DNA from 4 places in the Mesorhizobium sp. WSM4308 genome. Region 1 is predicted to be linked to each of the others. Evidence: predicted binding sites of a transcription regulator. Region 1 holds the regulator's gene; each other region holds the start of a gene.
The links. Region 1 encodes LexA, which represses DNA repair genes until DNA is damaged. Its sites were predicted from a motif close to TGTTCNNNNTGTGTTCNG; they were not measured.
Positions count from the first base shown of each region.

Region 2: the regulator LexA is predicted to act here: its motif matches at 5,346-5,363, upstream of CK227_RS07410 (helicase-related protein).
Region 3: the regulator LexA is predicted to act here: its motif matches at 5,296-5,313, upstream of CK227_RS00785 (PA0069 family radical SAM protein).
Region 4: the regulator LexA is predicted to act here: its motif matches at 2,341-2,358, upstream of CK227_RS13220 (DNA recombination protein RmuC).

Region 1 is NZ_NSFW01000013.1:142,861-150,571, reverse strand. It holds gene gltA (citrate synthase) at 1-393, opposite strand, end outside; gene gltX (glutamate--tRNA ligase) at 577-2,001, opposite strand; gene CK227_RS23570 (ComEC/Rec2 family competence protein) at 2,104-4,560, shown strand; gene lexA (transcriptional repressor LexA) at 4,554-5,291, opposite strand; gene CK227_RS23560 (GntR family transcriptional regulator) at 5,667-6,440, opposite strand; gene CK227_RS23555 (ABC transporter substrate-binding protein) at 6,594-7,580, shown strand; gene CK227_RS23550 (ABC transporter ATP-binding protein) at 7,639-7,711, shown strand, end outside.
Region 2 is NZ_NSFW01000003.1:317,072-324,782, forward strand. It holds gene CK227_RS07375 (citrate synthase) at 1-176, shown strand, start outside; gene ftrA (transcriptional regulator FtrA) at 226-1,203, opposite strand; gene CK227_RS07385 (rhodanese-like domain-containing protein) at 1,338-1,757, shown strand; gene phaR (polyhydroxyalkanoate synthesis repressor PhaR) at 1,905-2,516, opposite strand; gene CK227_RS07400 (acetyl-CoA C-acetyltransferase) at 2,819-4,003, shown strand; gene phbB (acetoacetyl-CoA reductase) at 4,094-4,819, shown strand; gene CK227_RS07410 (helicase-related protein) at 5,531-7,711, shown strand, end outside.
Region 3 is NZ_NSFW01000001.1:160,960-168,670, reverse strand. It holds gene CK227_RS00815 (AtpZ/AtpI family protein) at 204-611, shown strand; gene CK227_RS00810 (F0F1 ATP synthase subunit A) at 696-1,454, shown strand; gene CK227_RS00805 (F0F1 ATP synthase subunit C) at 1,531-1,755, shown strand; gene CK227_RS00800 (F0F1 ATP synthase subunit B) at 1,823-2,422, shown strand; gene CK227_RS00795 (F0F1 ATP synthase subunit B) at 2,433-2,924, shown strand; gene CK227_RS00790 (ribonuclease HII) at 3,218-3,913, opposite strand; gene CK227_RS00785 (PA0069 family radical SAM protein) at 4,067-5,221, opposite strand; gene CK227_RS00780 (glycosyltransferase) at 5,372-5,899, shown strand; gene CK227_RS00775 (hypothetical protein) at 6,044-7,018, shown strand; gene CK227_RS37020 (aldehyde-activating protein) at 7,008-7,442, opposite strand; gene moaB (molybdenum cofactor biosynthesis protein B) at 7,580-7,711, opposite strand, start outside.
Region 4 is NZ_NSFW01000006.1:160,514-168,224, reverse strand. It holds gene truA (tRNA pseudouridine(38-40) synthase TruA) at 1-270, opposite strand, end outside; gene CK227_RS13235 (N-acetyltransferase) at 294-800, opposite strand; gene fmt (methionyl-tRNA formyltransferase) at 797-1,744, opposite strand; gene def (peptide deformylase) at 1,757-2,287, opposite strand; gene CK227_RS13220 (DNA recombination protein RmuC) at 2,391-3,662, shown strand; gene CK227_RS13215 (class I SAM-dependent methyltransferase) at 3,779-4,591, opposite strand; gene CK227_RS13210 (GFA family protein) at 4,675-5,079, opposite strand; gene CK227_RS13205 (cation diffusion facilitator family transporter) at 5,156-6,109, opposite strand; gene CK227_RS13200 (transglutaminase family protein) at 6,236-7,045, opposite strand; gene CK227_RS37805 (hypothetical protein) at 7,259-7,384, shown strand; gene sugE (quaternary ammonium compound efflux SMR transporter SugE) at 7,586-7,711, shown strand, end outside.

The sequences.
Region 1 (7,711 bases):
CATCTGCTCGTGCACCATGGTGTGGCGCGTCACGCGGTAGTCGAAATCGTCCTTCTGCGCCTTTGTCGGCAGTTCACCGTAGAGCAGGAGGTAGCAGACTTCGAGGAAGTCACCGTGTTCGGCCAGCTGGTCGATCGGATAGCCGCGGTGCAGGAGAATACCGGCATCGCCGTCGATGAAGGTGATCTCGGACTCACAACTTGCCGTCGAAGTGAAGCCGGGGTCGTAGGTGAAGGCGCCGGTCGTGCTGTAGAGCGAGGCGATGTCGATGACGTCGGGTCCGACGGAGCCGCTTCGCACCTTGAATTCATGGGTCTTGCCGGCGAATTGAAGCGTTGCGATAGCCTCTTGGTTCGCGCCGCCCACATCCAGTTTTTTCGCAGCTTCGGTCATTGCAAACTCCTTGTTGTTTCCTCATGCCGGCAAAGGCAAATTCTGCAGAGCGACACGTCGAAATCACCGCAATGCGCGTATTCGCCACCGCATTTTAGGAGGTGCGTGCCAGATTGGGCCAAGGCCTAATGTTGCACTGCGAAACGCCCCTTTCAATGCCAATCTTCTTGGGCCAGTTCGCTCCTAATCGATTTGATCCGCTATGCGCGCCAGGCTTTCCTCGCGCCCAAGCACGGCAAGCACGTCGAACACGCCGGGCGAGGTGCTTTTGCCGGTCAGCGCGGCCCGCAACGGTTGGGCCACGGCGCCAAGCTTGTGGCCACCGGCCAGCGCATAGTCGCGGATCGCGGCTTCCGCCGCGGCCGCCGTCCAGTCGCTCGACAGCCCATTCAAAGCTTCGTGAGCGCCGCGCAGGATTTTGCGGGCACCGTCATTGAGCAGGAGGGCCGCCTTCTCGTCGACCGGCAGCGGGCGCGTGGCGAACAGATAGGCCGCGCCATCGACGAGTTCGACCAGCGTCTTGGCGCGCTCCTTCAGGCCCGGAAGCGCCGCCAGCAACTGCGCCTTGTTGTGTTCGTTGAGGCGCGCGGCCATCGCCGGGCCGCCCTCGAGATAGGGCAGGGTGGCGATGAAGATGTCCAACAGCTCCGCGTCGGCCATGCGCCGCATATGCGCGCCGTTGATGGCTTCCAGCTTGGCGAAATCGAAGCGGGCAGCGCCCTTGTTGACGTCGCCGATATCGAACCAGGAGATCATGTCCTTGATCGACATGATCTCGTCATCGCCATGACTCCAGCCCAGTCGCGCCAGATAGTTGAGCAGTGCCTCCGGCAGGTAGCCCATGGCTCGATAGGCTTCGACGCCGAGCGCACCATGGCGCTTCGACAGCTTGGCGCCATCGGCGCCATGGATCAGCGGGATGTGCGACATAGACGGCACGTCCCAGCCCATGGCGTTGTAGATCACGGTCTGGCGGGCGGCATTGGTCAGGTGGTCGTCGCCGCGGATGATGTGCGTGACACCCATGTCATGATCGTCGACGACGACGGCATGCATATAGGTCGGGTTGCCGTCCGAACGCAGGATGATGAAGTCGTCGAGATCCTTGTTGGGGAAGCGCACCTCGCCCTGGACGCGGTCATGGACGATCGTCTCGCCTTCGGTCGGCGCCTTGATGCGGATGGCGCCCTTGACGCCCGCAGGCGCCTCCGAGGGGCTGCGGTCGCGCCACTGGCCGTTGTAGCGCGGCGGCAGGCCCTTGGCCCGTGCTGCCTCGCGCATGGCTTCGAGCTCGGCCGGCGTTTCGTAGCTGTAATAGGCCTTGCCCATGCGAACGAGTTCTTCGGCGACCTCGCGGTGGCGCGGCGCGCGCTCGAATTGCGAGACCGCGTCGCCGTCCCAGGTCAAGCCGAGCCAGGTGAGGCCGTCGAGGATGGCGGCCGTCGCGGCGGCGGTCGAACGCTCGCGATCGGTGTCCTCGATGCGCAGCAGCATCGTGCCGCCGGTGTGTTTGGCATAGAGCCAGTTGAACAGCGCCGTGCGCGCGCCGCCGATGTGCAGATAGCCGGTGGGCGAGGGGGCAAAACGAGTGACGACCTTGTCGGACATGAAACTCTCGGAAACCATCTGAAGCGGGGTGCGACTGCGCGGACTTTCGCGCGTCGCGCGTTCATGTAGCATAGGGCGTCAGCGGTGCAAGGGGCAGACCCGATGGCTGGACGAGGCCGGGGCTCGGAACAGGGCGAGGACGCTGGTGTTGGCGTCAGCGAACGGTCCCTGTTTGCGATTCCGCCGCCAGTCTCGCAGCCGCTATCGCCTCTGGTGCCGGGCTCCGATCGTCAACCGCCGCAGGCGGATATGCCGGCGACACTTCCGCCGCCTGCTTCAGGCCGGATTGTGCGTGTCCGGCGGCGACTCGCCCGGGTTTCCTGGCCTCGCCTGCGCCATGGTGCGGCGACGGCAGCGGAGCTCGAGCTTGACCGGGGCATCGCCTTCCTGCTGGTGCCGGTTTGTCTGGCCGCTGGAGCGATCGGCTATTATTCGCTCGCGGCGGAGCCTGATTTTGCAAAGCCTGTCGCGGTCGTCGTGCTGATGGCGGTCTGTGCGCTTGTTTCGCGCTCCTGGCCGAAAACCCATCTGGGCTTCATGGCGGCATTGTTGTGCGCGCTTGGCCTGCTTGTCGCCAAGGTCGAGACATGGCGGGCGGGCACCCAGATGCTGGGTTCGGAAATCTCGACGCAAGTGACCGGCCGCGTCGTTTCGCTCGACCGGATGGAGACCGGCCGCATCCGGCTGACCGTCGACGTGACGTCGACCGCACGGCCGAAACTGCGTTATGCGCCGGAAAGGGTCAGGCTTTCGGCGCGAGATATCCCGGCGGAAATGACCGCCGGCTCCATGGTCACCGGCTACGCTAAACTGTTGCCGCCGACCGGCCCGGTGCGGCCGGACAGCTACGATTTCTCCTTCGACAGCTATTTCGCCGGTATTGGCGGCAGCGGCTTCTTTCTCGGCAATCCAAAGCTTGTCCCAGCCACGGACGACGAGGTGCCGCTCACGGCCCGCCTTTTCTCGGGGATAGAAAATGCTCGTGAAGCCATTGCCGACCACATCAGGGCCAGGGTTGGCGGTGCCGAGGGTGAGATCGCGGCGGCGCTGATCGTCGGTGTGCGGGCCGGCATTCCCGATGAAATCAACGAGGCGATGCGGCGCACCGGCATCTATCACATCATCTCCATTTCCGGGCTGCATATGGCGCTGGTCGCCGGCACCATCATGGGGCTGCTGCGCGGTGCCTTTGCGCTGTTTCCGGACTTTTCCGCGCGTCGGCCGGTGAAGAAATATGCGGCCGCCGCCGCCCTGTTCTCGATCGCCGCCTATCTCGTCATTTCCGGTGTCGTCGTTGCCGCCGAACGCAGCTTCATCATGCTGGCGGTGATGCTTGTTGCCGTCCTGTTCGATCGCGCGGCACTGACCATGCGCAACCTCGCCATCTCGGCGATCGCCGTCATTGTGGTGTCGCCGCATGAGGTCGTCGGCCCAAGCTTCCAGATGTCGTTCGCTGCGACCGCCGCGCTGGTCGGCGCCTATGCCGGCTGGGCGGATCACCATGCGGGAAAAGCAAGACCGCCACCGCCAAAGCGAACTCTGCCGGGTTTTCTCACGCGAAAATTCCTGCTGGCGACGGGCGGGCTGGCGATGACCTCCATCATCGCCGGCTGCGCCACGGCGCTGTTTGCCATCTGGCATTTCCAGCGTGTGTCGCCGCTCAGCCTGTTCGCCAATCTGGCCGTCATGCCGATCGTGTCACTGATAGTCATGCCTTTCGCTGTTCTCAGTTCTCTTGCGATGCCCTTTGGTGCCGACGGCCCCTTCCTTTACGTGATGGGCAAGGGCCTGACCGCAATGATCACCATATCGGCGTGGATATCGGAACGCTCCCCGGTCGATGCGGTCGGGCTGATTTCGCAGCGATCCGTGCTGCTGGTGACCATCGCCCTGGTCATCGCGACGATGGCGACGACCTGGCTGCGGCTCGCGGCAGTGCCATTCGCGCTTGCCGGCCTGCTGACAGTATCGGATACGCGCACCCCGGATGTGCTGATTTCCGAAGATGCGCGGTTGGTGGCGCTGCCGATCGGCGGTGGAGAACTCGCGGTCAGCCGGGCTCGCCCGAACGAGTTCACCGTCGACAATTGGAAACGCGCGCTGGTGTCCGAAACCATCGTCGTGCCGGAGATGTTCGACAGGGCGGACGGGCAATTCGACATTGCCGATGCCGTCAATCTGCCGCCGGGAGCACCGTTCTACTGCACGGATGGCGTCTGTCTTGCACGGCACCCGTCGGGTGCGATCATCGCGCATGTCGAAGACCGCAAGGATACCTGGAAAGCCTGCGGTTTCGCCGACCTGATCGTCGTCAATGACGCGACGGGCTATGATGCCTGCCACAATCCGCTGGTTCTTGTCGTCACCAAACGGCAACTTGCCCGCAAAGGCAGTGCCGCCGTGTTCTTCGACCGCCAATCGGCAACTGGCCCGCCAACCGTCAGCTTCGCGGTGGACGGGCCGTATCGGCCTTGGCACGAGCAACGAAAATTTTCGCGTGAGGCGAGGGGGCTGGCGCCCTATCAAAAACCCGAAAAGACGGCCGCTCCTGCTCAGTAACGCCGGATCAGCCCGACAAGCTTGCCCTGCACCTTGACCCTGTCTGGCCCGAAAATGCGCGTCTCGTAGGCCGGGTTGGCGGCTTCAAGGGCGATCGAGGCGCCCTTGCGGCGGAACCGTTTCAGGGTTGCTTCCTCCTCGTCGACCAGCGCCACGACGATCTCGCCCGGGCTCGCCGTGTCGGCGTTGCGGATGATGACCGTGTCGCCGTCGAAGATGCCGGCGTCGATCATCGAGTCGCCCTTGACCTCCAGCGCATAGTGCTCGCCACCCATGATCATGTCCGGCGGCACCGAGATCGAATGCGTCTGGTGCTGGATGGCATCGATCGGCACACCGGCGGCGATGCGGCCCATCACTGGGATCGACACGGCGGAAACCGCATCGTCATCATTGCCGGCCGCAGGCAAGCGCGACTGCGCCGGCTTGATCTGGCGGCCAAGACCGCCCTGGCCGAGGCTGCCCTGGATGACGCTTGGCGAGAATTTCTTTGCCGCGTTAAGGCCGGGCGCGATCGAATCCGGCAGCCGCAGCACTTCCAGTGCCCGCGCCCGGTTGGGCAGCCGGCGGATGAAGCCGCGTTCCTCCAGTGCCGTGATCAGGCGATGGATGCCCGACTTGGAGGCGAGATCGAGCGCTTCTTTCATCTCGTCGAAGGACGGCGGAATGCCGCTTTCCTTGAGCCGTTCATGAATGAACATCAGCAGTTCATGTTGCTTGCGTGTCAGCATGGCGGCCCCCCGAGGCATTGAACGAAGGGTTTGAATCAGAATCGAAAAACAAACCCAGAACAAACACTATCTGTTCCAGTTGTGTTCCGCAACTGTTTAAAGTTTAATGAATTTGTTAACGCGTCTGAAATTTTTTGACCGGGGCAGAGGGTCGCGATCAATGATTTCCCTGCCGGTACGCGCATTGAAATCGTTTCGGTTAATGGCCTGTGGCCTAGCCCTGAACGCGGTTTGGCATCAGGTGTTTGGGAGGCGTCTGCGGGGCGGATTTGAGCGGCGTATCGATCCATTCCGGCAGAACGAAACGAAACCAAAACGCCAACGATCGTGAGTTCAGGCCGGCACGGCCACGTGGATCCGGACGCCGCGGAAGCATCATCCGGAAACCGCTTTCAGGCTGCCGGCGCGCGCGGTGTAAGTGTTGGCGCCGTTGTCTTCGCTGTGGACATAGACATGCAGCGTGTAGCCGATATGCGCCGTCATCAGCGCCTTTGCCCGCTCTACATCCCGATCGAGCGCCGCTTCCATGATCGCGGTGTGATGCTCGATGGCGATCGCCTCGCGCAGCGCGTCCATTGCCTCGCCGTAGCCGTCCTTCAGGCCGGCCGCCGCCCGCAAAGTCGGCGCCAGGCCGAGAAACCGATGATGCCGACGCAGCTGATCGGCGATCGTCGAGCGGAAGCGCAACAGCCAGTTTGCCGTCGCCGCGCTCAGCAGCGCCGCATGGAAGGCCTCGTGGCTCTCGTCCCATTTGTCGACGGCCGCATCGGAAGGGTCATCGACCGCGGTTTTGCAGCGGGAGAGCCGGTAATGAGCGGTGACGACCGCATCCTCCCATTCCCTGCCGCCGTTCGCGATCGATTCCAGGAACAGCGGCATTTCGACAACCATCCTTGCGCGCGCCAGGTCCTCGAGCTCGGCGCGCGACACGGGAGCGACGGCAAAGCCGCGATTGCTGATGGCAGTGACCAGGCGTTCGGCTTCAAGTCGGGACAACGCTTCACGCAGCGGCGTCCAGCCGACGCCGTATGTGCCGCGCAGCGCGCTCAGCTTGAGCGGCGCCCCCGGCATGAGGCGGGTGGTCAGGATATCGCGCCGCAGCAGCTGATAGGCCGCTTCGGTCTTCGTGGAATTGTTCTGATCCTGCATCGCGGTCGGTCCATCATCAGCCTGTGAAAATTATATATGAAGGGGAAGTATGGCAAGAATTATATATAATGTTTGACACGCGGCGAGGGACTGACCATGATCGCCGCAGTTGCCGTCCTTGAGAGCGGCGCTGATCAAATCTGGGAGGAAATGATGTTGAAGTCGAAATCCGTTTGGCTGTCGGGATTGGCCCTGGCAGGCGCGTTGATGGTCAGCGTCGGCAGCGCCGCAGCCGATCAGATACGCATCGGCATCGCCAATTTCGGCGAGCATCCGCAGCTCAATGCCGCCATAGCGGGCTTCAAGAAGGCACTGACGGACAACGGCTTTGTCGAGGGCAAGGACGTCGTCTACACCGAAAGCCATACCAACTTCGATGCATCTCTGGTGCCGCAGATGATCGCCAAGCTGCAGGCGGAGCAGCCCAAGCTGATCTACACCATCACCACGCCGGTCTCGCAGATCGCCAAGAAGGCGCTCGCCGGTTCCGGGATTCCGATCGTTTTCGCCGCGGTCACCGATCCAGTGGCGGCCAAGCTGGTGCCGTCGTGGGACGCCGGAGACGAAGGCATGACCGGCGCCAGCGATCTACAGGATGTCGCCGCGGTGATGGCCTTCACCAAGAAGCTGCTGCCGAACGCCAAGCGCTTCGGGGTGCCCTACAATCCGGGCGAGGCCAATGACGTTGCCCTGATCGAAAAGATCAAGGCAGCGGCACCCGCCGCCGGCTTTGAGGTCGTCGAAGTCGGCATCGACAACGTCAATGACATCCAGCAACGCATCGCTTCGCTCGCCGGCAAGGCCGACGTGATCTACGGTCCGGCCTCGAACCTGATCCAGCCGGCGATCGCCGCCGTCTCCGCGGCCGCGCGCCAGGCGGGAATCCCGGTCGTCAACTCCGATGACAGCGCGGTCCGCAACGGTACCGTGCCGGCGAGCTTGGCGGTCAATTACACGCAGGTCGGCATGAATGCCGGCAACATCGCGGCCGAGATTCTCAAGGGCAAGGATCCCAAGACGATCGCGCCGTCGCGCCCGGCCTATAAGGACCATATGGCAACGATTTCCCGCAAGGCGATGGCCGCGTTCGGCATCGAGATACCGGCTTCGATGGCCGATTGCGGCTGCATCGTCGACTGATATCGGGCTGGACGGGCGACGGCGCCGTCGCCGTCGCCCATCAGGCCAGGGAGGAACGATGCTCGATATCCGATCCGCGCGCAAAGTATTCTACAAGGGGCAGGCCGACGAGAAGGTCGCGCTGGACGGCC
Region 2 (7,711 bases), on a different contig from region 1:
CGAATATCGATTTTGCCCTGGCCGTGCTGACGCGCGGCCTCGGGCTGCCGCCCGATGCGCCGTTCCATCTGTTCGCGCTCGGGCGCAGCGTCGGCTGGGCAGCCCATATGGTCGAACAGATCATGGGCGGCAGCATCATCAGGCCACGCGGCCGCTATGAAGGGCTGTTGCCCTGACAGCGTTTTGCCTGATGCGGTTTCGACCCGGGCTCAACTTTGTCAGCCGTCAAGCGGAGTTGGTCCCGAACCGCGCCCGGTACGCAGCGGGCGTCGTGGCGAATTGCCGGCGGAAATGATGCCGCAGCGTCGCCGCCGCGCCAAAGCCGGCGGTCTCGGCAATCCGCTCGATCGGCATGCTCGTGTCTTCCAGCAAAGTGCGCGCCCGCGAAAGCCGCTCCGAAAGCAGCCAGCGCGCCGGTGTGACACCGGTCGCGGCCGCGAACCGGCGCAAAAATGTCCGCTCGCTCATCCCGGCAAGACTGGCCAGGGTGGCAACGGGGTAGTCGGCGGAAATATCCGCGCGCATTCTGTCAATCAACGGTCCAAGCCGGCCGCGTTCGTGCGGCTCGGGAACCGAACTTTCGACATATTGCGCCTGGCCGCCGTCGCGATGCGGCGGCACGACCAGGCGGCGTGCCACCATATTGGCCGCCTTGGTGCCGAAGTCGCGCCGCACCAGATGCAGGCAAAGGTCGATGCCCGCAGCACTGCCGGCCGATGTCAGCACGTTTCCCTCATCGATGTACAAAACGTCAGGGACCACGGTGATGTCGGGATACATCTCCCTCAGCCTGTCGCTGTAGCGCCAATGCGTGGTTGCCTTCTTGCCTGACAGCAGGCCGGCCGCGGCCAGCACGAAGACTCCCGAGCAGATGGACAGGATGCGTGCGCCCCGCTCGCTGGCCTTGCGAAGCGCCTCGATCAGCAATGGCGGCACCGGACAGTCCACACCGCGCCATCCCGGCACGATCACCGTGCCGGCCTCACCGATCAGATCGGGTCCGCCATCGGCGACGATGCGCACGCCGCCCATCGCACGCATTTCGCCCGCATCGATGCCGGCGACGGCAAAACGGTACCAATCCGCGCCCATCTCGGGTCTGGGCAAGGCGAACATCTCGGCCGCCACGCCAAACTCGAACGTGCACAGCCCGTCATAGGCGACGGCAACGACCAGTGGGTTGGCAGGAGGCATGTTTGGCATGATCTTGACGATATATGGCAAAGCTGCCAGCTGCAATCGCCAGGCCCGGTGCGCTACCTCAACTCCATCAGCGATGGAGACAAGCTCCATCCGAAAACGATGGAGGCCAGCTCCATCGGCGATGGAGATCCTTGATGAGCTATGTGACAGACGTTCCAGCGGCCTCGCCGGAGATTGCGCGCGACCATTTCCTGCGCCGGCTTTCGGTCGAGACCGACTGTTCGGACGTTGCCGCGGCAATGCGCGGCGGAGAGCCGGACTTCGTGCTTTTGCACGTGGTCGGTTCGCCTGATGCCTATGAGCGCCGCCATGTGCCGGGCGCACTGCACCTGCCGCACCGCGAAATATCGGCCGAGCGGATGGCAGAGTGGCCGGCAGGCACGCTGTTCGTGGTCTATTGCGCCGGGCCGCATTGCAATGGCGCGGACCGGGCGGCCTTCAAACTGGCCAGCCTCGGGCTGCCGGTCAAGATCATGATCGGCGGCATTTCAGGCTGGCAGGACGAAGAGCTTCCTTTCGCCTCGGGCAGGGAACCTGGTGTTCTGCGGTCATGATCCTAACTCGAAGCCTGGCGCGACTGATATCGTCCGTCCATTCGAGCGGCGAATGTCGGCGCCTGCGAAACGTGGGAATTGCGGCGCCCCGACGATCGATGGGCAACGCACAGCCGGATCTGGCCTAAGCCTTGCCGGCTTGCCGGCTCACGACATCGTGTCGAGCTTGCGCTGCATGGCCGCGATCTGGTCCTTCAGCTGCTGCAGATCGTCTGATTTCTCCGGCGGTGCGTCCTTCCTGACCGGTTCGGCGGGGGCCGCGGCCGGGGCCGAGCCCGCGGGCGGGAAAGGCGTGAATAGCCGCATCGCGTTCTGGAACATTTCCATATTGCGGCGGGTCTGCTCTTCCAGCGCCTTGATCGGCGTGGCCATCTTCATCACATCGAGCGGCGACTTGCCGATGGCGCCCTTCATCTGCTCGCGAAAGCGCTCCTGCTCCTTGGAGAAGGCGATCATCGACTGTTCAAGGAAGCTCGGCACTATCATCTGCATCTGGTCGCCGTAGAAGGCGATCAGCTGGCGCAGGAACGGGATCGGCAGCATGTTCTGCCCATCCTTGTTCTCCAGCTCGAAAATGATCTGGGTCAGCACCGGATGCGTGATGTCGTCGCCGGTCTTGGCGTCCTGGACGGTGAACTCCTCGCCCTTCTTGACCATGTCGGCCAGATCCTCGAGCGTCACATAGGTGCTCGTCCCCGTATTATAGAGGCGGCGATTGGCGTATTTCTTGATAATGATCGGGTCGTCTTTTGCGGCCATCTGCATCCTCCCCGGACACCGGCACGCCTGAGTAAGCAGCCGGTAACGATTGCGCCCTTTTTGAGGATATGCGCAAAAGCCTCATAATTCCAAGCAGTTTGTGCAGTGCGGGATCATATAATGCTGCATAGCAGGCGAAATATGCTGCGCAGCAGCGGCCAGTCCGCCGGCGCGGCGGCGCGCGACCTGCTTGGCGTGCATGGGCGCCATGCCGATTTCCGGTTTGACTTGGGTCATGGAAAGGGCAAGAAAAGTTGCCAACAATGCCTGAAAACACGACAGCTCGAAGTCTGGAGAAGAAAATGTCCTCTGCCAATTCCATCGTTGTCGCCAGTGCCACGCGCACGGCCGTCGGCTCCTTCAACGGTGCTTTCGCGGCGACGCCGGCGCATGAACTCGGTGCTGTCGTCATCAAGGAGCTTTTGTCGCGCGCGGGTGTCGAGGCAGCCGAGGTCGACGAGGTCATCCTCGGCCAGGTGCTGACCGCGGCCCAGGGCCAGAACCCGGCCCGCCAGGCCTCGATCATTGCCGGCCTGCCCAAGGAGACCACTGCCTGGGGCCTCAACCAGGTTTGCGGCTCGGGCCTGCGCGCCATCGCGCTCGGCATGCAGCAGATCGCCACCGGCGACGCCAAGGTGATCGTTGCCGGCGGACAGGAATCGATGTCGCTGTCGCCGCACGCCGAGCACCTGCGCGCCGGCGTCAAGATGGGCGACTACAAGATGATCGACACCATGATCAAGGACGGCCTGTGGGACGCCTTCAACGGCTACCACATGGGCAACACCGCCGAAAACGTCGCCCGCCAGTTCCAGATCACCCGGGACGATCAGGACCAGTTCGCGCTGGCCTCGCAGAATAAGGCCGAGGCCGCCCAGAAGGCCGGCAAATTCAAGGACGAAATCGTCGCCTTCACCATCAAGGGCAAGAAGGGCGACACCATTGTCGACCAGGACGAATACATCCGCCACGGCGCCACGCTTGACGCTATGACCAAGCTGAAGCCGGCCTTCGACAAGGACGGCACGGTGACCGCCGCCAACGCCTCCGGCATCAATGACGGAGCGGCCGGCGCGCTGCTGATGAGCGAAGCGGAGGCCGCAAGGCGCGGCATCACCCCGCTGGCGCGCATCGCGTCCTGGGCAACCGCCGGCGTCGATCCGGCGATCATGGGCACCGGCCCGATCCCCGCCTCGCGCAAGGCTTTGGAGAAGGCCGGCTGGTCGGTCGGCGATCTCGACCTTGTTGAGGCCAACGAGGCATTTGCCGCGCAGGCCTGCGCCGTCAACAAGGGCATGGGCTGGGATCCCTCGATCGTCAACGTCAATGGCGGCGCCATCGCCATCGGCCATCCGATCGGCGCCTCGGGCGCCCGCGTCTTCAACACGCTGGTCCACGAGATGCGCCGCCGCGGCGCCAGGAAGGGCCTCGCGACGCTGTGCATCGGCGGCGGCATGGGCGTCGCCATGTGCGTTGAAGCGCTCTGAGAAAACGATGACCGGGCGGCGCGAGCCGCCCGTTCAATATCGAGTGCCTGCCAAGCCCGAAAACAGGGCGATATCAAAAAGGGGAAATGCATGACCAAGGTTGCAATCGTCACGGGCGGATCGCGCGGCATCGGCGCGGCGATCTCGATCGCTTTGAAGACCGCAGGCTATTCGGTTGCCGCGAACTACGCCGGCAACGACGAAGCGGCGGCGAAATTCAAGGCCGAGACCGGCATTCCGGTCTACAAATGGTCGGTCGCCGAGTATGACGCTTGCGCCGCCGGCATCAAACAGGTCGAGGCCGACCTCGGCCCGGTCTCGGTGCTGGTCAACAACGCCGGCATCACCCGCGATGCCATGTTCCACAAGATCACCCGCGACCAGTGGAAAGAAGTCATCGACACCAACCTGTCGGGTGTTTTCAACATGACGCATCCGCTGTGGAACGGGATGCGCGAGCGCAAGTTCGGCCGCGTCATCACCATCTCCTCGATCAACGGCCAGAAGGGCCAGGCCGGCCAGGTCAATTATTCCGCCGCCAAGGCCGGCGACATCGGCTTCTCGAAGGCGCTCGCTCAAGAGGGTGCTCGCGCGGGCATCACCGTCAACGTCATCTGCCCCGGCTACATCGCCACCGAAATGGTCAAGGCCATCGACGAGAAGGTGCTCAACGAGCGCATCCTGCCGCAGATCCCTGTCGGCCGCCTCGGCGAGCCGGAAGAGATCGCGCGCTGCGTCGTCTTCCTCGCCTCGCAGGATGCCGGCTTCATCACCGGCTCGACCATCACCGCCAATGGCGGCCAGTACTTCGCCTGAGACGTCTGACGGCGGCTCACATCCCGCGACGAACGGACCGGGAAACCGGTCCGTTTTCAATGGAGGCCTGGAGCCCTGGACGCCCCGCTGCGGCGCAATGCCCCAATCCGGCACGCAAAGGTTAATGGCGGCAGCGCCGCCTGTGCGAACCCTGTGGGCAAGCCTGTGAATCCTCGGTGGATAAGCTGTTCACAACACAAGATATTGACGGAACAAAACGGGAAAATGTCGCCGGCGCTGATTTGTCGCCGATTCGTTCCGGCTTTGGGCGGAAGTTAACGTTAATGCCCGGGTTTCAGCCGTGTTTCATTAACGACAAATTCAGAAAGATTAACAATTTCATAATGTTGAGCGACAGCCATCGAGATGCTTCGTTCATTTGCCGGCAAAAGTTAAGGACAAGGCCCGCCAGCATAAAACGGGCCAGTTCGATGATTCAGCATGTGGTGAGACTCGGGCTCACAAAATCCATATGTAGCCGTGAACAAAAGCTGAATCTGAGCGAGTCGCCGATTCGTCGCCGATTCGTTCCAGACTCGTTCCATCAGTTAAGCTGCAGCCAATTTAGCGCCAGACAGAGTTGCATTCGAGCCGCCGGTGGAACATTCCGCTTTCGCTTCGCGCCCGAAATCCCTATGTGTCGCCTGTCATACGCGCCAGTTGAGGCACGCTCCCGACAACCAGAGGCCAGAAAGCCTTATTTCCAGGTCGATGAACATCCAGCCGAAACACACTGAGCCGCTGATCCTGTCGGGCCGCGACGTGACCGCCGTGCTTGGGCCGACCAACACCGGCAAGACCCATCTCGCCATCGAGCGCATGGTGGCGCACGAAACCGGCGTCATCGGCCTGCCGCTCAGGCTGCTGGCCCGCGAAGTCTACACACGCGTCTGCGAAAAGGTCGGCGCACACAAGGTCGCGCTGATCACCGGCGAGGAGAAGATCCAGCCGCCCGGCGCGAAATATTCGGTCTGCACCGTCGAGGCCATGCCGCGCGAGACGGACGCCGCCTTCGTCGCCATCGACGAGGTGCAGCTCGCCGGCGACCTCGAGCGCGGCCACATCTTCACCGACCGCATCCTGCATTTGCGCGGCCGCCAGGAGACGCTGCTGCTGGGTGCCGCCACCATGCACGGCATCCTGCAGCGCCTGCTGAAGGGCGTCTCGGTGGTGACGCGGCCGCGGCTGTCGCATCTGGCCTATGCCGGTTCGAAGAAACTGACCCGCTTGCCGCGCCGTACTGCGATCGTCGCCTTTTCCGCCGACGAGGTCTACGCCATCGCCGAGCTGATCCGCCGCCAGCAGGGCGGTGCCGCCGTCGTGCTCGGCGCGCTATCGCCGCGCACTCGCAACGCCCAGGTGGCGCTGTTCCAGTCCGGCGATGTCGACTATCTCGTCGCCACCGACGCCATCGGCATGGGTCTCAATCTCGATCTCGACCATGTCGCCTTCGCCCAGAACCGTAAATTCGACGGCTACCAGTACCGCAACTTGACGGCGGCCGAGCTTGGCCAGATCGCCGGCCGCGCCGGCCGGCATCTGCGCGACGGCACGTTCGGCGTCACTGGCCAGGTCGACCCGCTCGACGAAGAGCTGGTCAAGAAGATCGAGGGCCACGACTTCGATCCGGTGAAGGTGCTGCAGTGGCGCACCGCGCATTTCGACTTCGGCAGCCTCGATACGCTCAAGCGCTCGATCGAGACCAACGCCCCGGTCGAGGGCTTGACGCGCGCCCTGCCGGCGGTCGACGCACAGGCGCTCGAATATCTCTCCCGCGACGATGACATCCGCGCGCTCGCCACCGATGCAAAGCGCGTCGCGCTGCTGTGGGAAGCCTGCGCACTGCCCGACTACAGGAAGATCGCGCCTGCCCAGCACGCCGACCTGATCGCCTCCATCTACATGGACCTTGCCCGTCATGGCCATGTCGACGAGAACTACATGGCCGAGCAGGTGCGCCGCGCCGACACCACCGAGGGCGACATCGACACGCTGTCGCACCGTATTGCCCAGATCCGCACCTGGACATTCGTGTCGAACCGGCCCGGCTGGCTGGCCGATCAGGCACACTGGCAGGAAAAGACGCGCGAAATCGAAGACAGATTGTCGGATGCGCTGCATGAGCGGTTGACGAAACGCTTCGTAGACCGCAGGACTTCCGTCCTCATGCGGCGCCTTAGAGAAAATACCATGCCTGAAGCCGAAATCAGTCCTACCGGAACCGTCCTTGTCGAAGGCCACCATGTCGGCGAGTTGCAAGGGTTCCGCTTCACCGCCGACCAGACCGCCGGCGGCGAAGACGCCAAGGCCGTGCGCACGGCCGCGCAAAAGGCGCTGGCCGCCGAGTTCGAGGCGCGCGCCGAACGCTTCGGCGCCTGCGCCAATGGCGACCTGGCGCTTGGCTCGGACGGCACGCTGCGCTGGATCGGCGCGCCGATCGGCACGCTGGTTTCCGGCGAAGACGCGCTGAAGCCGCGCCTCGTGCTGCTGGCCGACGAACAGCTGACCGGTCCGGCACGCGACAAGGTCGCCGCGCGCGCCGAACGCTTCGTCAACTTCCAGATCGAAACGCTGCTGAAGCCACTGGTCGACCTGAAGAACGCCGAGCAGATTTCCGGCATCGGCCGAGGCATCGCTTTCCAGCTGGTCGAGAATTTCGGCCTCATCAACCGCCGCGATATCGCCGAGGAGATGAAGTCGCTCGACCAGGAGGGTCGCGCGGCCCTTCGCCGGCTCGGTGTGCGCTTCGGCGCCTACCATGTCTTCGTGCCGGCACTGATCAAGCCGGCCCCCGCCGGGCTGGTGACCTTGCTGTGGGCGCTGAAGAACGACGGCAAGGACAAGCCTGGTTTCGGCGACGTCGTCCACGCGCTGGCGTCCGGCCGCACCTCC
Region 3 (7,711 bases), on a different contig from region 1:
ATTGCCGGGAGGATTCGCGCAGCGCATCCCCATCATCGCGGCGGGCACGATGTCGCACCTCGCTAATTAATTGATTTTATTGCTTAAAATACATGGCAATGATCTTCCGCCCGTGGCTTGACGGGCGCAAACCCTCTAACTATGTTGCCGGCGACTTTAGAAGCGGACGGACGGTGACGGTCTGACCGGGCAGGGGGGTTGCGATGGCCGATAAAAGCAGGCCAGACGGAACCGGAGAAACCGGCCGCGGCAAGCAGCATGAACCTGACATCCGCGACGACGATCTTGAGCGACGTCGGCGTGAACTTGAAGCATCGCTTGCGACAAGGCTGCCGAACCGGCTTGAGGGGAAAGACGACGCGAAAGCGGGCAGTGCGGCCGGATATGGCCAGGCGGTCAAACTCTCCAGTGAATTTATCGCTGGCGTGGTGGTGGGCGCCGGCATCGGCTGGATCATCGACCGTATGGCGGGGACATCGCCGTGGGGTCTGATCGTTTTCCTGCTGCTTGGTTTTGGCGCCGGCGTGCTCAATGTCATGCGTTCGGCAGGCGTTGTGGCAGAATTCGGACAGGGCGACAAATCACGCTCTGGCCGGGACGACAGCAAATGACCGCCTTTCAGGCGGCATTCGGAAATAGCCGCCCTCACGCGGCAATGGTAATTTGGCCGTACGCGGCATTGACGGGGTTAGAACGTGGCAGCTGACAAGGTCGATCCGATCCACCAGTTCCATATCATCAAGCTGGTTCCGATTAACATCGGCGGCTACGACCTGTCCTTTACGAATTCGGCACTGTTCATGGTCGCGACCGTGGTCGTCGCAGCCGCGTTCCTGTTCCTCACGACATCGAGCCGCAGCCTGGTTCCCGGCCGGCTGCAGTCGATCTCCGAGATGGCCTATGAATTCGTCGGCAACATGTTGCGCGATGCCGCCGGCACGCAGGGCATGAAGTTCTTCCCCTTCGTGTTCTCGCTGTTCATGTTCGTGCTGGTCGCAAATCTGCTGGGCCTGTTTCCTTATTTCTTCACCGTCACCAGCCACATCATCGTCACCTTCGGCCTCGCCGCCTTGGTGATCGGAACCGTGGTGGTCTACGGCTTCATGAAGCACGGCCTCGGCTTTCTGAAACTGTTCGTGCCGCATGGCGTGCCGGTGTTCCTGCTGCCGCTGGTGGTACTGATCGAAGTCATCTCCTTCGTCTCGCGCCCGGTCAGCCTCTCGGTTCGTCTGTTTGCCAACATGCTTGCCGGTCACATCACCCTGAAGGTGTTTTCAGGCTTCGTCGTCAGCCTCTCCGCGCTCGGCGCGGTCGGCGTCGCGGGCTCGGTCCTGCCGCTGGCCATGGCGGTGGCGCTGACGGCGCTTGAATTGCTGGTCGCCTTCCTGCAGGCCTACGTCTTCGCGGTGTTGACCTGCATGTATCTCAACGACGCCCTGCATCCCGGGCATTGAGGAAGAGTTTCCGGCCCAAGGACATTGGCGCCGGATGGAAACGCAACGGAATTTCAGATCCAAAGGAGTTGAACAAATGGACGCAGAAGCAGCAAAGTACATCGGCGCCGGCATCGCTTGCCTGGGCATGGGTGGCGCGGGCATTGGCCTGGGCAACATCTTCGGCAGCTACCTGTCGGGCGCGCTGCGCAACCCGTCGGCTGCTGATGGCCAGTTCGGCCGCCTGATCTTCGGCTTCGCCGTGACCGAAGCTCTGGGCATCTTCTCGCTTCTCATCGCGCTGCTGGCCCTGTTCGGCTGAGCCAGGCTTTGGGAAGATTGGACAGGCCGGCCGCGCAAGAGGCGGGCCTGATATCTGGGGATAGTCCATGTTCGTGACATCTGCCTTCGCGCAAGAGTCCGCGCCATCAGCCGATACCAGCCATGCCGCGACCGGAGCCGATACGAACTCCGGTACCAGCGTGCCTGCCGAAGCGCATGGCGCATTTCCGCCCTTCGATCCTGCGACCTTCCCGTCGCAGCTTCTATGGCTGGCAATCACTTTTGGGCTGTTCTACCTCTTCCTGAAGCAGGTCGTGGTGCCGCGCGTCGGCGGCATCATCGATGTCCGTAACGATCGCATCAGCCAGGACCTCGATCAGGCATCGAAGTTGAAGGGCGAGGCCGACGCCGCCGTTGCTGCCTACGAGCAGGAACTGGCCGAAGCCAAGAAGAACGCCAACTCGATCGGCCAGCAGGCCGCGGATGCGGCCAAGGCGGAAGCCGAGACCGCGCGCAAGAAGATCGAGGCCGCGCTCGACGAGAAGCTTGGCGAGGCCGAGGCGCGCATTTCATCCATCAAGGCCAACGCCATGAAGGAAGTCGGCAGCATCGCCGAGGACACTGCCTCGGCGATCGTCGAGGCCCTGGTCGGCGGCAAGGCCAGCAAGGCCGAGATCGCGGCCGCGGTCAAATCCGTGGCCCGGTGAGGAGCGCATCATGGACGCTACATCTCTCGCGACGCTTTGGGCCACGATTGCCCTGATCATCTTCCTGGGCGTCGCCATCTACATCAAGGTGCCCGGTCTTATCGCCAAGGCGCTCGACGCCCGCGCTGCCAGGATCAGCAGCGAACTCGACGAGGCACGCAAGCTGCGCGACGAGGCCCAGCAACTGCTCGGCCAGTACAAGAAGAAGCGCAAGGAAGCCGAGCAGGAGGCAGCCGACATTGTCGCGGCCGCCAAGCGCGAAGCCGAAATGCTCGCCACCGAAGCGCACAAGAAGACCGAAGACTATGTCGCCCGGCGCACGGCACTTGCCGAGCAGAAGATCGGTCAGGCCGAGCGTGACGCGGTCGCCGAGGTGCGCGCAAGCGCCGTCGACATCGCCGTCGAAGCCGCCCGCGCGCTGCTCGCCGCCAAGGTCGACGTCAAGGCCGGAGCCGACCTGTTCAAGGCTTCGCTCGCGGATGTGAAGGCCAAGCTGAACTGAGCTGACATTTCGATATCAAAAGGCCGCCCGGGCAACCTGGCGGCCTTTTTTGTTTCAGCGCCGAGGCCAACGCTGCCGATCTCCCCCCTTGTGGGGGAGATGCCCGGCAGGGCAGAGGGGGGCGCCAAAGAATGCCGGCCTTGGTTGCCTCTGGCCAACTTTGAATCCGCCTTAGGCTGGAGATGTTCAGGAAGCCGAGTAGGATCGATCGATATCCCGGCTGGACAGCGCCCCCCTCTGTCCTGCCGGACATCTCCCCCACAAGGGGGGAGATCAGCTATGTCGCTGTCGGCTCAATCCAGCCCGGCAAGGCTCTCTTCCTCAACCACCTCAGCCCCGCCCAGCCTGAACGGCGCGAACGAAACGCGGTGCAGCCGTGCCACCGGGCCATGCATCTCGATCGCCGTGCGGTGCCGGGCCGTGGCGTAGCCCATATGGACCTCGAAGCCGTAGCGGTCGTGGTGGCTGCCGCAGCCGCACATCATGCGGTCGCGCATCACCTTGGCGACGATGGAGGCAGCGGCGATCGACTGCGAGCGCTGGTCGCCCCTGATCAGCGCGCGTCCATCGCATGGCAGTCCGGGCGGCACGTCGCGGCCGTCTGCAAGCGCGAGCTTCGGGCGAACCGACAGCCCGACCAAAGCGCGGCGCATCGCCTCGAGGCTGGCCTTGAGGATGTTGCTGCCGTCGATGCCCTCGGCGCTGATCGACGCCATCGAAACCGCCTGCGCGGAGCCGAGAATGCGCAGGAACAGCGCCTCGCGCTGCAAATGGCTGAGACGTTTGGAATCGTCTAGGCCTTCGGGGATGTTGGCGGGATCGAGCACCACCGCTGCCGCGACCACCGGTCCGGCCAAAGGACCGCGGCCAGCCTCGTCCATCCCGGCGACCGGCCACAACCCGTCGGCCATCGCCTTCGTTTCGAAGGAGAAATCGGGTTTCTCGACGATTTCGAAGAGAAGCGGAGAATCGGAACGCGCGCGAGCCATGTTGCGGCGAGGTTCGCATCGGCTCCGATTCTCCGCAAGTCCCTCCGGGTCGGGTGGGGCGCCGGACCGGGAGGGCACCGTCTGCAGGCCGGGGCAGGCCGGACGGGATTTTGTGCGCCGTGGCAGCTCAAACCGCCGCCGCGAATTGCAGTCTCACAGCAGCATCAACTGCTCCTGGTCCTTTCCGGCGGCGATGAACTGGTCGGTGCGCAACGTGCGCCGTTCGGCATTGAGGCCGAGCCGCTTGGCGGTGATCTCGAATCGCCGGCCGATCTGCCAGGCGTAGGGTCCGGCGCCCTTCATGCGCTTGCCCCATTCCGAATCGTAATCCTTGCCGTCACGCATCGACCGGATCAGCGACATCACGTGGCGATAGCGGTCGGGATAGTGGCGCAGCAGCCAATCCTTGAAGATTGGGCTGACCTCCAGCGGCAGGCGCAGCACGACATAACCCGCCTCGCGCGCACCGGCGGCGTAGGCCGAATCGAGGATCCGCTCCATCTCCTGGTCGGTGAGGCCGGGGATGATCGGCGCCACCATGACCGAAGCCGGAATGCCGGCGTCAGAGAGTTGCCGGATCGCTTCGAGCCGCTTGGTCGGCGTCGACGCGCGGGGCTCCATCGTCCTGGCCAGCATGCGGTCCATGGTCGTCACCGACAGCGCCACCTTGGCCAGTCCGCGTTCGGCCATGCGCGACAATATGTCGATGTCGCGCGTCACCAGGGCGGATTTGGTGACGATGCCGACCGGATGGCCGCGCGCTTCCAGCACTTCGAGGATCTCGCGCATGATCCGGTACTGTTTCTCGATCGGCTGGTAGGGATCGGTGTTGGTGCCGATGGCGATGGTGCGCGGCTGGTAGCCGTCCTTGGATAGTTCCTTGTCGAGCAGCCGCGCCGCATCCGGCTTGGCGAACAGCTTGGATTCGAAATCCAGTCCCGGCGACAGGCCCATGAAGGCGTGCGTCGGCCGCGCGAAACAATAGACACAGCCATGTTCGCAGCCGCGATAGGGGTTGATCGACCGGTCGAAGGAGATGTCGGGCGATTCGTTGCGGGTGATGATGGTGCGCGGCTTTTCCACCTGCACTTCGGTCTTGAACGGCGGCAGTTCCTCCAGCGAACTCCAGCCATCGTCGAAGACATGCCGGCTGACCGGTTCGAAGCGGCCGGACGGATTGATGCCCGCCGACCGTCCGCGATTGCGGTCCGGACGGATGCGCATGCCACTCTGCTCGATCATCGCATTGGCCATTTCGGCTCGTCCTGCCCCGAAGGCTGCAATGTCGGCACGCACGATCGGTTCCATCTTGGCCCGCTCCCAGGGACTGTCCATGTTGTGTCGAATCGCTCTGTTCATGAAATTATTCCTATTTTGCCAACGAGAACAAAGCAAGAACTTTTTATGCTGCGCCGCAAAAACTGGCGCTGTGCGCGGCTTTCCGCTATTCGGCTAAATATGCTCAGTGTTCTCATCGAAACCCGCAATGACGAGGAGGCTCTCGCCCGCACGCTTGGCTCGCTGATTGGCGGCGCGGTCGAGGGCGTGGTGCGCGAAGTTGTCGTCTGCGACACCGGCTCCAACGACCAGACGCATCATGTCGCCGACCATGCCGGCTGCCACTATGTGGCAAGCGGCGGTATCGCCGCCGGGATAAGGCAGGCCAAGGGTGATTGGCTGTTGCTGCTGGAGCCGGGCGCGCGGTTGGTGGAGGGCTGGACCGACGCGGTCGTCGCCCACACGGCGAGGCAAACCATGGCGGCGCGGTTTTCGCGCGCGCGGGGCAGCCGCACGCCTTTCCTGGCCAGGGTCTTTTCGGGAAACCGTGCGCTCGCCGACGGGCTGGTGATCAGCAAGCGCCAGGCCGCATCGCTGTCAAAGAGTGCCAGCAGCGCCGAGGCGCTGGCGCGGGGCCTTGCGACGAAGAAGCTCGAGGCTGAGATCTGGGTGGCGCCGCCGAAGCAGCAACACCGCGCGCCGAAGTGATTTTTTGCACCTGCTCTGCTCATTGTGCATTGCACAAAATCTGACGCCCGGTTAGCCTTTCCCGAGGTGGGTGAATTGGGTTTGGGTCATGCGAGTGGTGGGCACCGATGCGGCATCGGTGTCACCCTCAAAGAAGAGGACCCGATGACGCTTTCAACCCCTGACAATTCCGGTGCTGACAGTCTCGAGGCCATTGCGCGCAACGGCAGCCTGCTGCGGCGTATTGCCGTGCGCATTCCGACCTATCTCACGGACCTGCGCGAAAACCCGGCCTGGTTGCCGATGTTCATGCTGGCGCGCACCATGCCCGGGCGTCGGATGCATTGGTTGGGCGCAAAACGCGCCCGTCCTGCCGACAATGTCGGCGATACGATGTTTTCCGGTGTCGAGCGGGCGGCGGCGGTCGATGCGCTGCGTTCCGACGGGCTGTTTTCAGGCCTCGTCCTGCCGCCGGAGATCCATGAAGAGATCGCGGATTTCGCGGGGCGCAAGCCTTGCTTCGGCAATTTCGACCGCCGTCTCGAATTCATGCCGGGCGACCATGCGCAGGCCGAGAAACGCCTGGGCCGCTCTCTGCTCAGCGGACACTATTTCGAGCGCATCCTCGACTGCCCGGCGGCACTCGCTATACAGCGCGATCCGCTGCTTCTCGACATTGCAGCGCACTATCTCGGCGCTCAGGCGAAACTGATCACGACGCGCGTCTGGTGGAGCTTTCCGACCGGCAAGGCCTCGGACGCCGACAAGAACCTTGCCTCGCTCGGCAAGTATCATTTCGACCTCGACGACTGGCGCATGCTGAAGTTCTTCTTCTACCTCAAGCCGGTCGATGCCGACACCGGTCCGCATGTCTATGTCAGGGGCAGCCACAGGCGCCGCGCCATCAAGCATCAGTTGACCCTGCTGGTCGGCCATCCCGCCCAGGAGGTGCTGGACGTCTATGGCGAGCACAGCCCGGTGACGCTGACCGGCGAAGCCGGCCTCGGCTTCGTCGAGGATCCGTTCGGCTTTCACATGGGCACCGTGCCGACGCGCACGCCGCGGCTGATGATGGAAGTCGGCTTCGGCGTCTCACGCCCCTCGCGCCGGCGCTTTCATGGCGAACCGGTTATTCGGTAAAGGCGAACCGGATCTCCACCTGCATCCACCGCACCTGTCGCCGGGCAATGCGGCTTTCCCTGCTCTCGGCATCATAGTCCACGGCGACTGGTTCGCGGCTGAACTTCAACCGGTCGTCCAGGGCATTGACGATGGCGATCGCCCTTGAATCACCGTCATCGGTGGTGATCGCCGCGACGTAGACACCGCAGTCCCGGCAGATCAAATAGTCGGCTGTACGCAGGCCGAACCGATATCTGTGCAATTGGGCTTCGTCCTTGATCAAGACGGTCAGCCTGCCGTCCGGATCGGCGACGGCGCGCGAGCCATGTTTGGTGCAGAAAGAACATTGGCAGGCGCGGACCTCGATTTGCGAGGGGTCGATATTGGTTGAAAATCGAAGTCGTATGTTGCCGCAATGGCACCCGCCGGCATGCTCGTTCATCGTATCTTCCTGGGTCGTGATCGGCCTTCCACGAGAAGGTACTTTCTCCGGCATCCGGTTTGGAATGGCTTTTGGAAGGCACTGACGCCGTTCTGCCTTCCAAGCGCGGCGTGAAACCCGGGCTTTGCCCTCAGCTCTTACGGAGCCGACTTCCCGCGCCGCAGATGTTCGTCCAGGCGCGGCATGATCTCGACGAAGTTGCAGGGCATGTGGCGGTAGTCGAGCTGCCCCTTGAGGATGCCATCCCAGGCATCCTTGCAGGCGCCGGG
Region 4 (7,711 bases), on a different contig from region 1:
GACATGCGCGCCGGCTGCCTGCAGGTGAGCGTTGACGGCATCGCGCACCTTGTCTTCAGGCCATGGCTTGGCGAGGTCGAGATGCGCCACCTGAGCGCTCGCATGCACGCCGGCATCGGTGCGGCCGGCGGCGCGCAGCCGCACCGCCTCACCGCAGAATTTCTCGATCGCCAGCTCGATCGCCTGCTGCACCGAAGGCTGGTCGGCCTGGTGCTGCCAGCCGGCAAACAGGTTGCCGTCATATTCGATGTCGAGGCGAAAACGCGGCATGCCGGCAGCTTATACGCTTTCGCCTACGCGGCGAGAGCCGTGAAGGCGGAAGCGTACACCAGCCTGCCGGCCTCAGGAGCGTCGCCCCAGGCCAGCGCCTGCAGCGCCTCGCCTTGATATTCGCTCTCGAACTTCTCGGCCCGCGCATGGCTATAACCGAACCGGCCGTAATAGGCCGGGTCGCCCAGCACCACCGCCAGCGTCTCGCCGGCATCCCTGAGGCGGATATGCGCCTCGCGGATCAGCGCGCCGCCAATGCCGCTGCCGTGAAACGAAGGCTCCACCGCCAGCGGCGCCAGCGCCACGGCCGCGAAGCTCTTGCCGCCATTCTGGACGAACAGCCGGGAAAACAGGATATGGCCGACCACCTGGCCGTCTTCTTCCGCCACCAGTTCGACGACGGCGTCGCCGCCGGTCACCAGCGCGTCGACCAGCCCGGCCTCCGCCTGCTGGCCGAAGGCGTGTTCCTCGACGAGGCGAATTGCCTCGCGATCCCGCGGCGTTGCCGCGCGTATCGACATCATGCTCATGAGAACTTCATTCCTTTTACGATCTTGGCTCCGCGCAGGAATTCCGACGCGGCGGCGGGCTTTCCGCCCGCGCGTTGAACTTCGACCAGCCTGATCGCGCCTGCCCCGCAGGCGACCGTCAGCCGGTCATCGAGAATTCCTCCCGACTCGCCCAAACCTTCCGAAAGCGACAGGCCTTCGGACAGCGTCGAGCGAAGCAGTTTCAGCCGTTCCATGCGGCCGCCAATGTCTATTTCGGACCAGGCGCCGGGAAAGGGCGACAGGCCGCGAAGATGGTTGTGGACCTCGGCCGCAGGCCGAGTCCAGTCCACCCGCGTCTCGGATTTATCGATTTTTCTGGCGTAAGTCACCCCTTCCGCCGCTTGCGCGGTAAATGTCAGGGTGTTCCCCTCCAGCCGCGCCAGCGCTTCCACCATCAGGGCAGCACCGACGCGCATCAACCGATCATGCAGATCGCCGGCTGTCATATCGGGTTCGATGGTGCATTTTTCAAGCAATCCCACCGGTCCGGTGTCCAGCCCCTCTTCCATGCGCATTACCATCATGCCGCTTTCCAGGTCACCAGCCATGATGGCGCGCTGGATGGGGGCGGCACCGCGCCAGCGCGGCAAAAGCGATGCATGGCCGTTGATGCAGCCAAGCCGGGGCGCGTCAAGAATCGCCTTCGGCAGCAGCAAACCATAGGCGACGACCACGGCGATATCGGTCCGCAGGGCGCTGAAAGCCGCCTGCTCGGCGTCGCCCTTGAGGGATATCGGCGTGCGCACCTCGATGCCCAGCCGTTCGGCCTCGCGCTGCACCGGCGACGGCGTCAGCTCCAGCCCGCGCCGGCCGCCGGCGCGCGGCGGCTGCGTGTAGACGGCGGAAATCTCATGTCCGGCCTCGGCGATCGCGCGCAGCGTCGGCACCGAAAACTCCGGCGTGCCCATGAAGATGACGCGCAGGGGCATGTTCCCCTATCCCACCAGCTTGCCCGGCGCCTTGTCCTTGGCGAGCTTCTTGAATTTCTTCACCACCATGTCGCGCTTCAGCTTGGAGATATGGTCGATGAACAGCACGCCGTTGAGATGGTCGATCTCGTGCTGCAGGCAGGTCGCCATCAGCCCCTCGGCCTCCATCTCCTGCAACTTGCCGTCGCGGTCGAGATATTTCACGCGAACGGAAGCCGGGCGTTCCACCTCGGCGTAATAGTCGGGAATCGACAGGCAGCCTTCCTCGTAGACCGAGCGCTGATCGGCGCTTTCCAGGATCTCCGGGTTGATGAAGACATGCGGCGCCGGCGTTTCGTCTTCCTTGGCGAGATCGATCACCAGCATGCGCAGCGGCTCGCCGATCTGGATTGCCGCCAGCCCGATGCCGGGCGCGTCATACATGGTCGCCAGCATGTCGTCGGCCAGTTTGCGCAAAGGCGCATCGACGCGCTCCACCGGCTTGGAAACCTGGCGCAGGATGGGATCGGGAAGGATGATGAGCGGCTTGATCGGCATGGCGTCCCACGTAAGACGTCCAGCGAAAAGCGTCAACCGGTGGACCTGAGTATCGTTCACGTTTTGATCTGTGCCAGCCCACCGAATCGGCTATGCTGTCCACATGAATGATCTGAGCACCATCCTTTCGCAGCCCGTCGCACGGCTTGGCGCCTCGACAATCACGCTGGGCCACGCCCTGGCCTTCGGCGCCTTGTTGTTTCTCGGCCTGTTCGTGGCGCTGGTCGTCGCGCTGTGGCGCTCGGCCAAGGCGCGCGCGGTCGCTGCCGCGGAAGCCGCCGATCATGCCCGCGACGCCGAGGCGCGGATGGCCGGCATCTTGCAAAGCCAGGCCGAGATGCAGGGCCGCATGGGCGCCATCGCCGAAGTGTTCGGCGCGCGCCAGGCGGAGCTGACCCAGTCGATCGGCCAGCGCCTCGACGCCATGACCGGCCGCCTCGGCCAGACCATGACCGAGCAGACCAAATCGACGCATGAGAGCCTGGCCAAGCTGCAGGAGCGGCTGGCCATCATCGATGTCGCGCAAGGCAACATCCAGTCGCTCGCCGGCCAGGTCGTGCAGCTGCAGGCGATCCTTTCCAACAAGCAGACGCGCGGTGCCTTCGGCCAGTCGCGCATGGAGGCGATCGTCGCCGACGGCCTGCCGCATGGCGCCTATGAATTCCAGGCGACGCTGTCGAACGGCAGCCGGCCCGACTGCCTGGTGAAGATGCCGAACGGCGCGCCCTCGCTGGCCATCGATGCCAAGTTCCCGCTGGAAGCCTGGAATGCCATCCGCGCGGCCGACGGCGCCGACCTGCAGAAGGTCGCGTCCCAGGCCTTCCGCCGCGACATCGAGATCCATGTCCGCGATATCTCGGAAAAATACCTGATCCAGGGCGAGACGCAGGACACCGCCTTCATGTTCGTGCCGTCGGAATCGGTGTTCGCCGAGATCCACGAGAATTTCGAGGCGATCGTCCACAAGGCGCACCGCGCCCGCGTTGTCATCGTCTCGCCGTCGCTGCTGATGCTGTCGATCCAGGTCATCCAGGCGATCCTCAAGGATGCCCGCATGCGCGAACAGGCGCATCTGATCCAGGGCGAGGTCATCCGGCTGATGGAGGATGTCGCGCGCGTCGACGAGCGCGTGCGCAAGCTGCAGGTGCATTTCGGCCAGTCGGCCAAGGACATCGACGATATCCTGGTCTCGACATCGAAAGTGACCAAGCGCGGCCAGAAGATCGAGGCGCTGGAGTTCGGCGCGCAGGCCGATGGCGATGCCGGCCCGGAGACGCCGTCACGGGCGCCCGCGGCGAGACTCGAGCCCGGTCCGCGCGCTGCCGATTCAAAGACCGGGCAGCTCAGGCTGCGGGTCGTCGAAGGCGACGACTAGAGCAATTCCAGGAAAAGTGTGAAACGGTTTTCCGTCCGGAATTGCGTTAAAACAAAGAGTTAGAGCGGGTTGCCGTTTCCGTGAAACGGTGAACTGCTCTAGCCGGCAATTCCGGCCTAGGCCATGGCCACGATGACGTGCGCCTGGATTTTGGCGGCAACCGCGCCGCTGCCATGTCTGGCCGCAATCGCGGATGCGGCGTAATCCGTTGCGGCGTCCAGTTTCCCGGGATCCCTGGCCTCGATTTCGGTGCGAAGCACCGTTCCCTGGCAATAGGCCACGGCCGGCAGGCGCGGCGAGGGGGCGCGGCTTTGTTCAGCCCTCGTTTCGATCGCCACACCGGAAAAGCCGGCCTCTTCCAGCTCGCCGCGGATCAGCGCCGTATCGTGGTAGCCATGCGGCGTGCGGGCGAGAAAGCGCGGCGGATCGTTCGCAAACATCCTGGCCAGCGCATTGGTCACATCATCGGCGAAGACATTCTCCTCGATGCGATCCCAAACGTTGAACAGGAAATGCCCGCCGGGTTTCAGCACCCGCCTGGCCTCGCGGTAGGCGGATGGGCGGCTGGGAAAGAACATCGCGCCGAACTGGCAGCAAACGAGATCGAAGGCCGCGTCTTCGAACGGTAGCGCCATGGCATCGGCCTGGCGCCATTGGATGCGACCGTCGCGAGCCTGTCGCGAAGCGGCGTAGTCGAGCATCGGCTGGTTGAGGTCGGTCACGACATAGGTTGCGTCAGGGGACAGTTTTGGCGCCAAGGCGCGGGTGACGACCCCGGTGCCCGCGGCGACTTCCAGGACGGCTTTGGGCGAAAAGGACGCTGCCCGCCGTGCAAGGTCCGCGGCGAATGGCTCGAAAATCAACGGCACCATATAGCGGTCGTAGTTTTCCGGGATCGAGCCGGCGAACAGTTTGTCCGTTTCCAACATCGTCATCACCCGCCCCTTTGATGGCGGGCCAAGCTAGCACATAATTGCTTGTCTAGGGCGGCTTTCGACCGGGAGGGCCGAGGCTACTGCTCGTCCACGATCTTGGTCCCCTCGAATTCCGGCAGCCAGTGCAGCGCCGACCGGTGCCAGTATTGCGTCCGAGGGACCAGCTCATCGCGCTGCCGCGCCGTGCCCGCCCGGATACCGTAGACTTTCGGTCCGTCACCAACCGATGTCGCATAGAGATGCGAACCGCAGTTGCCGCAGAAGCCCTGGGCGCGCTTGGCGCCGCTGGCCCCGGTCTTGATGTAGACCTTTGGCGTGCCCTTGGTGATCTGGTAGCTTTCCTCCGGCACCCGCACCGAGACACGGAAGGCCGTGCCGGTCAGCTGCTGGCAGTCCGTGCAGTGGCAGATCGAGGTTTTTTCCGGATCTACCTCAGCTTCGTAAGTGATGGCGCCGCAATGGCACCCGCCGTCGATCTTCATGGTCGTTCCTCCGAAATCCGTCGCCTGATCTTAGCAAGGCAATGCGACGGGGCAACGGTGCAGCGCTGGTCCAGGACTAGTTCGATGCCGTTTCGATCAGCTTGCGCCGCTGCTCCCAGGTGCCCGTGGTCTGCGGCTTGACGAACAGCCGCGTGATCTCCGGCATCTCCTTCTTCAGCCGTGCCTCGATGCGCTCGACACAGGCTTCGATCTCCGGCGCCGACAGATGGTCCTCGAATTCGATGCTGAGCCCGGCAACGATCTCTTGCGGTCCCATATGGACGGTCAGGACGCCGTTCGCGTGCTGCACCGCCGGATCCTGCTGCACGATCGCCAGCACCTTTTTCTGCACTTCGGGCGACGCCGGCTCGCCGATCAGCAGCCCCTTGCTTTCGCGGGCGAGGAAAATCGCCGTGGCGCCGAGAATGAGCGCGATGCCGATCGAGGCGGCGCCGTCGAGTTCCGGCATCTCGAGCAACTCCGCCGCCAATATGCCGGCAAAGGCGACGATCAGGCCGACAAGCGCCGCGCTGTCCTCGAACAGCACGGTATAGACGCTCGGGTCCTTGCTCGACTGCACGGCCTGCAGCCAGCTCTGTTTGCCTTTCTCTCGGCGGAATTCCTTCAGCGCCACCAGCCAGGAGCTGCCCTCGAACAGGAAGGACAGGCCGAGAACGACATAGTTCACCTTGACGTTGGCGACAGGCTCCGGCGCCATGATGTGGATGATGCCCTCGTAGAACGACACGCCGGCGCCCAGCGCGAAGACCAGGAGGGCAACGATGAAGCTCCAGAAATAGAGTTCGCGGCCATGCCCGAGCGGATGCGTGCGGTCGGCCGGGCGCGCGGCACGGTGCATGCCGTAGAGCAGCAGGCCGCCATTGCCGGTATCGACCAGCGAATGCACACCTTCCGACAGCATCGCCGAGCTGCCGGTGAAGAAGGCGGCGGCGAATTTGGTCAGCGCGATCGCCAGATTGCCGGCAAGTGCCGCATAGATGACCATTTTGGAGCCGCCGTGACCGGCCATGCGGTTTGGTCCTCGTTCAACGTGCCCCTGTCTAACGGCCGGACGGCCGCAGCTCCACCATAACGCGCCAACTGCCGGGTCGTTCAAGACGCGATTTGTTTGGGACCGGCCGGCGGGAGACCGCGACTATTCGACGATCTCGTCGGTCCACACCTTGAAGCCGGCCAGTGTCCCCGGTCCGAAAATATGGGTTAGCGGCACATCCGCGGCGTCGCGCCCGGAAGCGATCAGGATACGGCCGATGCGCGGCGCATTGTTGCGCGGGTCGAAAACATGCCAGCGGCCGCCGAGATAGACTTCCATCCAGGCGGCGAAATCCATGCTCGACCACGGCTTCGGCATACCGATATCGCTGATGTAGCCGGTGCAGTAGCGCGTCGGGATGTTGAGCGCCCGGCAGAAGGTGACGGCAAGATGCGCGAAATCGCGGCAGACGCCGCTCTGTTCCCGATAGGCTTCCGCAGCGGTGCGCGTCGGCCGCGCGTTGCCGTAGTTGAAGACGATGTGGTTGTGGACGAAATCGCACACCGCCTGCACGCGCGGAATGCCGAGCGGCGTATGGCCGAACAGCCGCCAGGCTTCGTTGGCCAACAGGTCGCTCTCGCAAAACCGGCTGGGCAGCAGGAACAGCAGCGTCTCGGCCGGCAGGTCGCGCACCTCGTGCTGCCAGGCCATCGGCTCGCCCATCTCGAATGTGCCGGTGTCGCGGATCACCGCATCCGTACCGAAGGTGAATCGCCCGGGCGGCGCGACGAAGCGATTGCACCAATTGCCGAAACTGTCGCGATAACCCTCAACCGGAACTGGCGGGCTGGAGGTCAGGAAATCCGGCCGCTCGAGGTCGGATGCGCGGGAATAGTGGACATTGAGCATCGCGATGAGCGGCGTCTCCTGCGGGAAGTCGAAACTCATCGCGCAGCCGATGTGGATCCGCATTGTCGTCCTGACCGGCCTGCCCGACGATCACCCGGGCGAAGGCGCGGGTCGATGCTGCAGTGCGAAAACGAGAATGGCACGGACGGCCATGGTTTACGAGCAAATTAGAAACCGGTTGAAAGCAGTCGGCCGGCGGTTGCGACAGACACTGCCCACTTGCAGCAAAGCGTTTCTCTTGTTTCACTTCATTCCCCGCAACTGGAGGAACGAATCATGGCTAAAGGTGCGATGAAGGCAGGCAAGGAAGCCCGCAAGCCGAAGAAGGATGCCAAGAAGCCGGCACCCGCTCCCGCCCTGAAGGCGCCGCCGGTCAAGGCGATGCGCATCAAGGAAAAGTAGGCCTCGGCAAGTCAGGCACGCAAATCCCACCGGCGGCGTCAGACAATGCCGCCGGGTTGATCGGGCGTTTGGACAGCCTATATCGACGGTGCGGGGACGACCCCGCGCCTCCCCAACAATACGGTCGGGACGACCCGCCATAATGATCGGTATCTGAGGATCGGATCCTGTCTCCGGCCCGGTGCTGGATGGAGCGTTCCGATGTCCTGGACTTTTCTGTTTTTCGCTGGCCTCTTCGAAATCGGCTGGGCGATCGGCCTTAAATACACCGACGGATTTACCAGGCTGGTTCCAACCGTGCTCACGGTCGCCTCGATGATCGTCAGT